Regions from separate parts of the Bradyrhizobium sp. BR2003 genome, predicted to be linked through region 3. Evidence: predicted binding sites of a transcription regulator. Region 3 holds the regulator's gene; each other region holds the start of a gene.
What was found. The regulator PhoB, encoded in region 3, activates phosphate uptake and scavenging genes when phosphate is short. The targets are predictions, from matches to a motif close to TGTCATNNANCTGTCAT.
Positions count from the first base shown of each region.

Region 1: the regulator PhoB is predicted to act here: its motif matches at 1,306-1,322, upstream of E2I15_RS04420 (phospholipase C).
Region 2: the regulator PhoB is predicted to act here: its motif matches at 2,126-2,142, upstream of E2I15_RS17380 (UDP-2,3-diacylglucosamine diphosphatase).

Region 1 covers NZ_SMYJ01000009.1:2,129-5,485, reverse strand. The annotation lists gene E2I15_RS04420 (phospholipase C) at 1-1,232, opposite strand, end outside; gene E2I15_RS04415 (alpha/beta fold hydrolase) at 1,710-2,594, opposite strand; gene hydA (dihydropyrimidinase) at 2,624-3,357, opposite strand, start outside.
Region 2 covers NZ_SMYJ01000024.1:248,872-252,228, reverse strand. The annotation lists gene E2I15_RS17395 (c-type cytochrome) at 1-525, shown strand, start outside; gene E2I15_RS17390 (Lrp/AsnC ligand binding domain-containing protein) at 648-893, opposite strand; gene thiD (bifunctional hydroxymethylpyrimidine kinase/phosphomethylpyrimidine kinase) at 1,088-1,885, shown strand; gene E2I15_RS17380 (UDP-2,3-diacylglucosamine diphosphatase) at 2,166-2,978, shown strand; gene E2I15_RS17375 (glycosyltransferase family 4 protein) at 2,975-3,357, shown strand, end outside.
Region 3 covers NZ_SMYJ01000033.1:12,438-15,794, forward strand. The annotation lists gene E2I15_RS28255 (GcrA family cell cycle regulator) at 407-919, shown strand; gene phoB (phosphate regulon transcriptional regulator PhoB) at 1,158-1,868, opposite strand; gene phoU (phosphate signaling complex protein PhoU) at 2,013-2,729, opposite strand; gene pstB (phosphate ABC transporter ATP-binding protein PstB) at 2,831-3,357, opposite strand, start outside.

The DNA.
Region 1 (3,357 bases), on a different contig from region 3:
GGCGCAAGGTACTGGTGGTCGTACCAGCCGTCGGAGTCGTCGTAAGTGATGATGACGGCGGTCTCGCCCCACTCCTTCTGCTTCTGCAGGAAGTTGATCAGCTCGACATTGCCGGCCTGCTCGTCGAGCGGATCGGAGTTGCCGGGATGACCGTCCTGATAGGCCGGCATCTTGATGTAGGAGACGGCCGGGAAGTTGCCGGCCTTCACCGCGGCGTAGAAATCCTCGAGATCGTAGGCATGATTGGCCGGATCGAGCGTCTTGCCGCCGGGCACATAGGTGTGTCCGACCGCATTCACCGAGCTCGGCCGCGCATGGGTCGGATTGGCGGTCGACTTGTAGTACTGGAACCAGGCGTGGTGCGGAATGTAATCCACGACGGTGCCGTTGACGTTGCTCGAGAACGTGCTGCGGCCGCAGTTGGTGGTGCCGTTGCTGTTCTTGAGCGTCAGGTCGAAGCCGCCCATGAAGCTGCCCCAGCTGATCTGCTCGGCATTGAGCAGGTCGCCGATGTTCTTGCTGGTCATCAGGACCTGGCTGGTGGTGCTCGAGCAGGCATCGTAGGCAGGGTCGGTATCACCGATCAGCGTCAGGCCACCCTGGCCGTCGGCGATCGACGATGACGAGCCGACGATGTTCTGCGCACCGTCGGTCTGGCCGGCAACCACCTCGAGCGCGCCGGGCGTCGACGGACCAAAGGTGTCGGTCCAGCTATTGTCGCTCATCGCGAAGTTTTGGGCGTAATTCCAGAACGCGGTGACGGTGTTGCCGTCGAAATAGCCCATCACCTGCCCGTTGGTGCCGAAAGCGCCGACGCCGCCGGCGGTGCCGCGACCGGTGAATTTCGGAAACAGGTCTTCCTTGCCGTCGTCGACCGCCTGCTGTTCGGGCGTGTAGGCGTGGTTTTGCGACTTGGTGTTGGCCTGGGTGCGGTCGAGGCGGAACGGATTGGTCGCGCCGGTGCCGTTGGCCGGGTTGGTGTTCGGGTTGTTGGTCAACAGATTGGCGCTGGCGAGGTTGTTGACCTTCGGCGTATGCGGCTTCGCCGTGAACGGGATCGAGCCGGTCGGGTTGGTCGCAACCGGGTAGGTTGCGAAGTAGTGATCGAACGAGCGGTTCTCGTTGAAGATGACGACGAGATGCTTGATCGGCGTTTGGGTGTGGATGTCGTGCGGATGATGATCGTGGCCGTTATTGCCCTTGTTGTCGTCCTGAGCGGCGGCGCTGCACATCACCGCAGCGGCAGCAACCAGACAGACTCCGACCGTCGAAAGAAATTTGGCTTTCACCGTAGTGCCCCTTATTTTTAAGGATTTATGACGTCGACCTGCGACAAGTTATCCACCACCGATGACAGCGCTGTGTCGATCGAATGAATGCGACGAACGATGATGTGCGCTGATGTCCGCATCGGTTGCAGCGGGCATCGAAGGATCAATTCTTGCGCGCATGACAGACGTCACTCCTCTGACGCGAGCGGCTATCCGTGGACGCGGCTTCGGTCAGAAGAGATGGAATTGAAGGGATCGCGTTGAACATGACGGCAGCAGTCAGCAATCATGCGAACGGATTGTGCGCCGCCGGCTGTCGCGGCTTGCTCACGCCCGAAAAAAATCCGCGCCTTCCGGGGATGTGTCCCGAAAAGCGGGGATCTTTGGTCTGGTCGCAGATGAAGGCCGCGAGTCAGTTCGCCGCGGCGGTGAACGAGGCTAATCCTTCATCCCCGTGATCGAGGCACTGACCGCTCTGGGATCGCGCTGCGGCCAGCGGCCGCTCTCGACCTGCGCCAGGAATTCGCCCACGATCCGGTTGTATTCGTCGGGCTCCTCGATGTTGATGGCGTGGCCGCAGTTCGGCATCACCGCGAGCGCGGCCGACGGGATGCTCTGCTTCATCAGGATGCCCGGCAGCAGGCAAGGCCAATCCTCGTCGCCGGTGATGATCAGCGTCGGCACCGTGATGCGCCTCATCTCGTCGACCAGCGTGTAGAGCGAGGGACGCTCCTTCTGCACGCCCTGCTGGGTGTTGGCCGATCCCACCGCCGAATGCTCGGCCAGCATGGTCTTGAACTCGGCGTGGCCGCGCGGGTCCTTGTTTTCATATTGCACGCGGGTCGGCCCATAGGCGTAGCGCTCGGCGAAGGCCGGCATGCCGTCCTTGCGGATCATGTTCGCGATCACGTCGGCCTCGGCGCGAAACGTCTCGCGCTTGTCGAGCTCGGCGCCGTAGCCGCAGCCGCCGATGCACAGCGACAACGCCCGATCAGGGTGACGCAATCCGAAATGCAGCGTCGCAAAGCCGCCCATCGACAGACCGACGATATGCGCCTTCGGCGCGCCGATGTGATCGAGCACGGCGAGGATATCGTCGGCGGCGCGCGCCTGCGAATAGGACGAGACCTGTTCCGGCACATCCGACGGCGGAAAGCCCCGCGCATTGTAGGCGATCGTCCGGAAACGCTTGCCGAAGTGCCGCATCTGCGGCTCGTAGCTGCGCAAGTCGCCGGCGAACTCGTGAACCAGGATCACCGGATGCCCCGATCCGGTCTCCTCGAAATAGAGCCGCACTCCGTCGTCTGTCACAGCATGGGGCATGTTGATCTCCTGCCTTCTCTGTTTGCTCGTTACGGAATGGTCGCGGCCTTCGGCGGCTTGGCGCGCGGCAGATAGGTGCCGTGGTCCTTGCCGCCGACGAGCGTACCGTTATCGACCACGACCTTGCCGCGCACCATGGTCAGCACCGGCCAGCCCGTGACCTCGAGCCCTTCATAGGGCGTGTAGTCCGCGCCGTCGTGAATCAGCTCGTGACGGATCGTCACCTTGCGCTTCGGATCCCACAGCGCGATGTCGGCATCCGAGCCTACCGCGATCGTGCCCTTGCGCGGATAGAGGCCGTAGATCCTGGCGTGGTTGGTGGCGCTGAAGGCGACAAAGCTGTTGAGGTCGATCCGCCCCTTCACCACGCCTTCGGAGAACAGGATCGGCAGCCGCGTCGCCACACCCGGAATTCCGTTCGGCACCCAGCGGAAGCTGGTGCGCCCCTTCGGCGCAAGCTTGCCTTGCGGGTCGTCGTAACGGAACGGACAATGGTCCGACGAGAACACCGAAAATACCTTCTGCTGCAGACCTTCCCAGCAGGCCTGCTGGCTGGCGACGTCGCGCGGCGGCGGCGAGCAGACGTATTTTGCGCCTTCCATGTTGAGCTGATCGAGATCCTTTTCGGTCAGCATCAAGTACTGCGGGCAGGTCTCGCCCATCACCCGCAAGCCGCGCTGCTGCGCGCGCCGGATTTCGTCCATCGCCTCGCGGTTCGAGACATGCACGATCATGATCGGCACGTCGACCAGCTCGGACAGCG
Region 2 (3,357 bases), on a different contig from region 3:
GACCTGTTCGCCTATCTGAAGACCTTGCCGCCGGTCGCCGGCAAGGTGCGCGACCACGAGTTGCCGTTTCCGTTCAACATCAGGCGCAATGTCGGCGTCTGGAAATTGCTGTTCATGAACGGCAAGCCGTTCATCGCGGATGCAAGCCGCTCCGCGCATTGGTATCGCGGCGCCTATCTCGTCAACAGCTTCGGCCATTGCGCCGAGTGCCACAGCCCGCGCAATGTCCTCGGCGGCATCGTCACCGCGCAGCGCTTCGCTGGTGGTCCGAATCCGGAGGGCGAAGGCTGGGTGCCCAACATCACACCAAGGGGGATCTCGGACTGGAGTGTGAAGGATATCGCCTATTTTCTCGAGAGCGGCCAGACGCCGGACGGCGACTCCGCCGGTGGGGCGATGGTGCGCGTGATCCGCAACACCTCGCAACTGTCGTCGTCCGACCGCGACGCGATCGCCGAGTACATCAAGTCGCTGCCGCCGGTCGAGGGACCGCCGAAGCCGGTGAAGAAGGAGAAGGAGTCGTAAAGCGGGATGAGCTTTGGTTGAACCGGCTCGCCGCGGTTTCGGTTCACCTCTCCCAAGGGAGAGGTGAACTTTCGACGCCGTTCAAGCTCGATCCAATCTCATCATGCTCTCGTGGACGCGTCCTACTTCGCGCCGAACGCCTTGAAGGTGATGATGGTGAGGGTGTCCTGGATGCCCGGGATCACCTGAACCTTCTCGTTGATGAAATGGCCGATGTCGGTGTCGTGGTCGACGTAGAACTTGACCAGAAGGTCGTAATTGCCCGCGGTGGAATAGATCTCGGACGCAATCTCGGCCTCCGCCAGCGCGTTGGCGACGGCGTAGGACTGGCCGAGCTTGCATTTGATCTGGACGAAGAAAGGAACCATCAAAGTCGTCTCCGGGGATTTCCGCGACTATAGGCCCAAAACGGGCGACCAAGGCAAGGGGCGAGGCAAGGGGGCAAGGCGAGGCCAACCCGCGCTAAAGTCAGGCGAACTTGCCGTCGATCCGCGGTCGGGCTAGGACAGGCCATGGTCTTGTTCGCGATGGTCGCATTCGTATCAACCGCCGGTTCTGCTAGATGACGCCGGTCGCGCTCACCATTGCCGGCTCGGACTCCTCGGGCGGGGCGGGCATCCAGGCCGACCTCAAGAGCTTTGCCGCGCTCGGGGTGTTCGGGGCGTCTGCGATCACGGCGCTGACCGCGCAGAACACCACGGGGGTCAGCGGCATTCATCCGGTGCCCGCGTCATTCGTCACCGCCCAGATCGATGCGGTGTTCTCCGACCTCGCGGTCGGCGCGGTCAAGATCGGCATGGTGGCACAGGCCGAGACGATTGCGGCGATCGCCGACGGGCTGATGCGCTGGGCGCCGCGTCATGTCGTCCTCGATCCGGTGATGGTCGCAACCTCGGGCGATCGGCTGCTTGCCGCCGAGGCGGTCGATGCGCTGAAGACCCTGCTGTTTCCGCTGGCCTCGCTGATCACGCCGAACCTGCCGGAAGCGGCGGCGCTGCTCAACGAGCCGGTTGCCGAGAGCGAGGCCGACATCGAGCGACAAGGCAAGCGATTGCTGGCGATGGGTTGTCGCGCGGTGCTGGTCAAGGGCGGCCACGGCCACGGCGTTGACAGCATCGACTATCTGATCGACGCCGAGCGTAGCATCGCGCTGGCTGCGCCGCGCATTGCGACCGCCAATACGCATGGCACCGGCTGCTCGCTGTCCTCGGCAATTGCAGCAGGGCTCGCGAAGGGCGAGAGCATGGAGACCTCCGTGCGCAACGCCAAGGCCTGGATCACCGAAGCAATCGCCGCTGCCGATCGTTTTGCCGTCGGCCACGGCCATGGGCCGGTGCATCACTTTCACAAATACTACTGAAAGTATCGTAGCCGTGTAGCCCGGATGGAGCCAACGGGTCGCGCGAACGCGCGCCGGTTGGCTCCATCCGGGCTACGCACCGCGCGCGTCGTTCCATCGCGTTACGCAGCCACACAACGCCTCTTCCCCACAGCCGCGACCGCCGATGTCGCCAGATTGTCGCACGCTGCTGTTATCCGCAGGGCAGGGGCGTACTGCTGATTCTCGTTAACTGTTTGTGGGGCCTTGGGTCGCGGGGATCGTCATCGCCTTGTCACAGGAATCTGTTAGGTGCACAGGCATGGGAAGTGACTCCTTGAGTGAAGAAAGTCCCGAGCGGCACTTTCGCACTTTGTTTATCTCCGATGTCCATCTCGGAGCCCGCGGTTCGCAAGCCGACCGCCTGCTGGACTTCCTCCGCTCTCACGATGCCGACACGATCTACCTCGTTGGTGATATCGTCGACGGCTGGGCGCTGAAGTCGAACTGGTACTGGCCGCAGACCCATAACGATTTCGTGCAGAAGATGCTGCGCAAGGCGCGCAAGGGCGCCAAGGTGATCTACGTCCCGGGCAACCACGACGAGTTCCTGCGCAAATATTACGGCACGCATTTCGGCGGCATCGACGTGGTGGAGAACACCGTCCACACCGGCGCCGACGGCAAGCGCTATCTCGTGATCCACGGCGACATCTTCGACCTCGTGGTGCAGAACGCGCGCTGGCTCGCCCATCTCGGCGACAAGGCCTACGACTTCGCGATCCAGATGAATCGCTTCGTCAACTTCTTCCGCAAGATGTTCGGCGTGCCGTACTGGTCGCTGTCGCAATGGGCCAAGCTGAAGGTCAAGAAGGCGGTGAACTATATCGGCGCCTTCGAGGCGACGCTTGCCGGCGAGGCGCGGCGCCACGGCTGCGACGGTGTGATCTGCGGCCACATCCACTACGCGACGATTCATGACGAGCACGGTATCCGCTACATGAATTGCGGCGACTGGGTGGAGAGTTGCACAGCGCTCGCCGAGCATGAGGACGGCCATTTCGAGATCATCACCTGGACCGACCCGGTGCGCCGGATCGCGCCAGTTCCGCGAGTGACGGCACGCGCTGCATGACGCATATCCTGGTCGCGACCGATGCGTGGCATCCCCAGGTCAACGGGGTTGTCCGCACGCTGACCATGATGGCACAGGCGGCGAAATCGCTCGGCGTCGAGGTGAGCTTCCTGACGCCGGACGAGTTCCGCACCTTCGCGATGCCGAGCTATCGCGATCTCCGGCTGGCGCTGCCGTACCGGGCCAAGGTCGCAAGTCTGATCGAGGCTGCGAGGCCCGACAGCATCCATATCGCGACTGAGGGGCCGATCGGGCTTGCGGTGCGCCGCTACTGCCGCAAGCGCGGCCTGCCGTTCACGACGAGCTTCCACACCCGCTTCCCCGAATACGTCTCGGCGCGGACGCCGGTCCCGGAGGCCTGGGTGTGGCGCGCGCTGCG
Region 3 (3,357 bases):
AACGGCCGCCTTTGCGGGCGGCACGTGGCGGGCATTCTATGCTGCGGTCAGTAAGTGTCAATCGCCACGAAGTGGCCTTCCTGCAATGCGAAACGAGCGCAATCCGGAGCATTCCGGTGCGGTGGAAAAGCCTCATCGCAACGCTTAACTGTGTGGGAACATGTGGACGCACGGCCGCGGACTCTTGCGCCAGAGTCACGCCATATTGTAGCGTTTGGCCTGTCGGGTACGACATCTCGTGCGGCAGTACTGGACCCTCTAAGTAGCCTTCGTGTCTCGCGTAACGTTCGGGCGCAACACCGTGCCCGGCGAGGGCTAAGGGATTCTGGCCGCAGGGATATTTGTCCAGATTGGCTCGCAGCGCCGCTCCAATGATTGGCCGGCGCTACGCGAAGGGAAGAATGCGATGACTGTATTGACCTGGTCCGACGATCGCGTCGAGCAGCTAAAGAAGCTCTGGGAGTCCGGCCTGTCGGCCAGCCAGATCGCGGCGGAACTTGGCAATGTGACGCGAAACGCCGTGATCGGCAAAGTGCATCGGCTCGGCCTCTCCGGCCGCGCCAAGGCACCCTCGACGGCCGCGCCGCGGCAGCGCAAGGCCCGCCCTGCCCAGCACATGATGCGGGTGGCGCGGCCGGTGTCGCGCGGCAACACCGCGCTGGCGCACTCCTTCGAGGTCGAGATGGAGCCCGATCCGATCTCCTACGACAATGTGGTGCCGATGAGCCAGCGGCTGTCGCTGCTCGAGCTCAACGAGGCCACCTGTCACTGGCCGGTCGGCGATCCCTCGAGCCCGGAATTCTTCTTCTGCGGCGGCAAGGCGCTCGCCGGCCTGCCCTATTGCGCGCATCACTCGCGCGTCGCCTACCAGCCCGCCGCCGACCGCCGCCGGCCGTCGGCGAAACCGCAGATCAAGTGAGCACTCGGGAAACTACGGAAGACCTGAAAAACAAATCCCCGCGAAAGCGGGGATTTTTTTGTGGCTCGTAGCCCGGATGCATTACCCGCGTCGCCCCGGCGAAAGTCGGGACCCATACGCCGCGGCCGGCGCAATCGGCAAGCGGCCAGACGGCTTTCTAACAACACCCATTGGTGGTTATGGGTCCGGCTTTCGCCGGGACGACGCCATGTCACGGCTTGTGATGGCCACGCGCCCGTTACGGCTGCGGCTCGGCCTTGGCAAAGCGGTCGTCGAGCGCGTAGCCCGCGCCGCGCACGGTGCGGATCGGATCCTGCTCGCGGCCGGGATTGAGCAGCTTGCGCAGGCGGCCGATATGCACGTCGACGGTGCGCTCATCTATGTAGATGTCGCGGCCCCAGACGCTGTCGAGCAGCTGCTCGCGGCTGAACACGCGGCCGGGATGCTCGAGGAAGAATTCGAGCAGGCGATACTCGGTCGGCCCGAGATCGATCGGACGGCCCGAGCGCGCCACGCGGCGCTTCTCGCGGTCAAGCTCGATGTCGCCATAGGTCAGCACGGTCGCAAGCCGCTCCGGGCTCGCGCGGCGCAACAGGCCCTTCACCCGCGCCAGCAGTTCCGGCACCGAGAACGGCTTGACGATGTAATCGTCGGCGCCGGTAGCAAGCCCGCGCACGCGCTCGCTTTCCTCGCCGCGCGCGGTCAGCATGATGATCGGAAGCTGCTTGGTCTCGGGCCGCGCCCGCAGGCGGCGGCACAGCTCGATGCCGGACAGGCCCGGCAGCATCCAGTCGAGGACCACGAGGTCGGGAACGCGCTCCTTCAGCCTCGTGTCGGCATCGTCGCCGCGCCCCACCGTCTCGACATCGTAGCCTTCCGCATCGAGGTTGTAGCGCAACAGCGTCGTCAGCGCTTCCTCGTCTTCGACTACCAGAATGCGTGCGCTCATCGGTTTAAGTTCTTTCTCTGTGGTGATCCGTTGCCCAGACGCAAACCGAAACGCTTACTTCCTCGAGCATAGTCCCCGCGGAAACGATTTGTCGCGAGGATCATCCGTTTCGCTCTTGCCGGTTCCGCGCTTGCCGATCATGCCTCAGTTGCCCGGCACCGTGGTGGCAAAAGTGGTCATGTCCCCCTTCGGGCGCTTGTCGGTGATCTGCTGGCCCTCGATCATGTAGAACACGGTCTCGGCGATATTGGTGGCGTGATCGCCGATCCGCTCGATGTTCTTGGCGCAGAACATCAGATGGATGCAGAACGAGATGTTGCGCGGATCTTCCATCATGTAGGTGAGCAGTTCGCGGAACAGCGAGGTGCAGATCGCATCGACCTCCTCGTCGCCCTTCCAGACGTTCATCGCCGCCGGCAGGTCGTGCGCGGCGTAGGCGTCGAGCACCGACTTGACCTGCGACAGCACGAGGTCGGTCATGTGCTCGAGGCCGCGGATCAGCTTCAGCGGCTGGAAATCGCTCTCCAGCGCCGCGACGCGCTTGCCCATGTTCTTGGCGAGGTCGCCGATCCGCTCGAGGTCGGTCGCGACGCGCATCGCGCTGACGATCTCGCGCAGGTCGATCGCCATCGGCTGGCGGCGCGCGATCGTCAGCACCGCGCGCTCTTCGATGTTGCGCTGCAGATTGTCGATCTCGATGTCGGCGGCGACCACGCGCTTGCCGAGCGCGACGTCGCGACGGATCAGCGCGTCGACCGACTCGGTAATCATCCGCTCGACCAAGCCGCCCATCTCGGCGACCAGGCGGGTCAACTCCTGCAGGTCGCTGTCGAATGCCTTGGCGGTATGTTCAGAAGCCATCGCTTGTCTCCCTCAACCATGATCCCGGGGATCATGGTTTCGTGTCCTGAATTTTAGCATGATCCGATCGGAAAACCGGTTCCCACTTTTCGGATCAAGCTCTAGCCGAACCGGCCGGTGATGTAGTCCTGGGTGCGCCGATCGCTCGGTGAGGTGAAGATCTTGTTGGTGTCGTCGAACTCGATCAGCTCACCGAGATACATGAAGGCGGTCTTGTCGGAGACGCGCGCCGCCTGCTGCATGTTGTGAGTGACGATCGCGATCGTGTAGTCCTCGGAGAGCTCCTGGATCAGCTCCTCGACCTTGGCGGTCGAGATCGGGTCGAGCGCCGAGCACGGCTCGTCGAACAGGATCACCTCGGGGCGCACCGCCACGGTGCGCGCGATGCACAGGCGCTGCTGCTGGCCGCCGGAGAGCGACAGGCCGGAGGCATTCAGCTTGTCCTTGACCTCGTTCCACAGCGCGCCGCCGCGCAACGCCTTCTCGACCCGGTCGTCCATCTCGGACTTCGAGATCTTCTCGTAGAGGCGGATGCCGAAGGCGATGTTCTCGTAGATCGTCATCGGGAACGGCGTCGGCTTCTGGAACACCATGCCGACCCGCGCGCGCAGCAAGTTGAGGTCGAGCT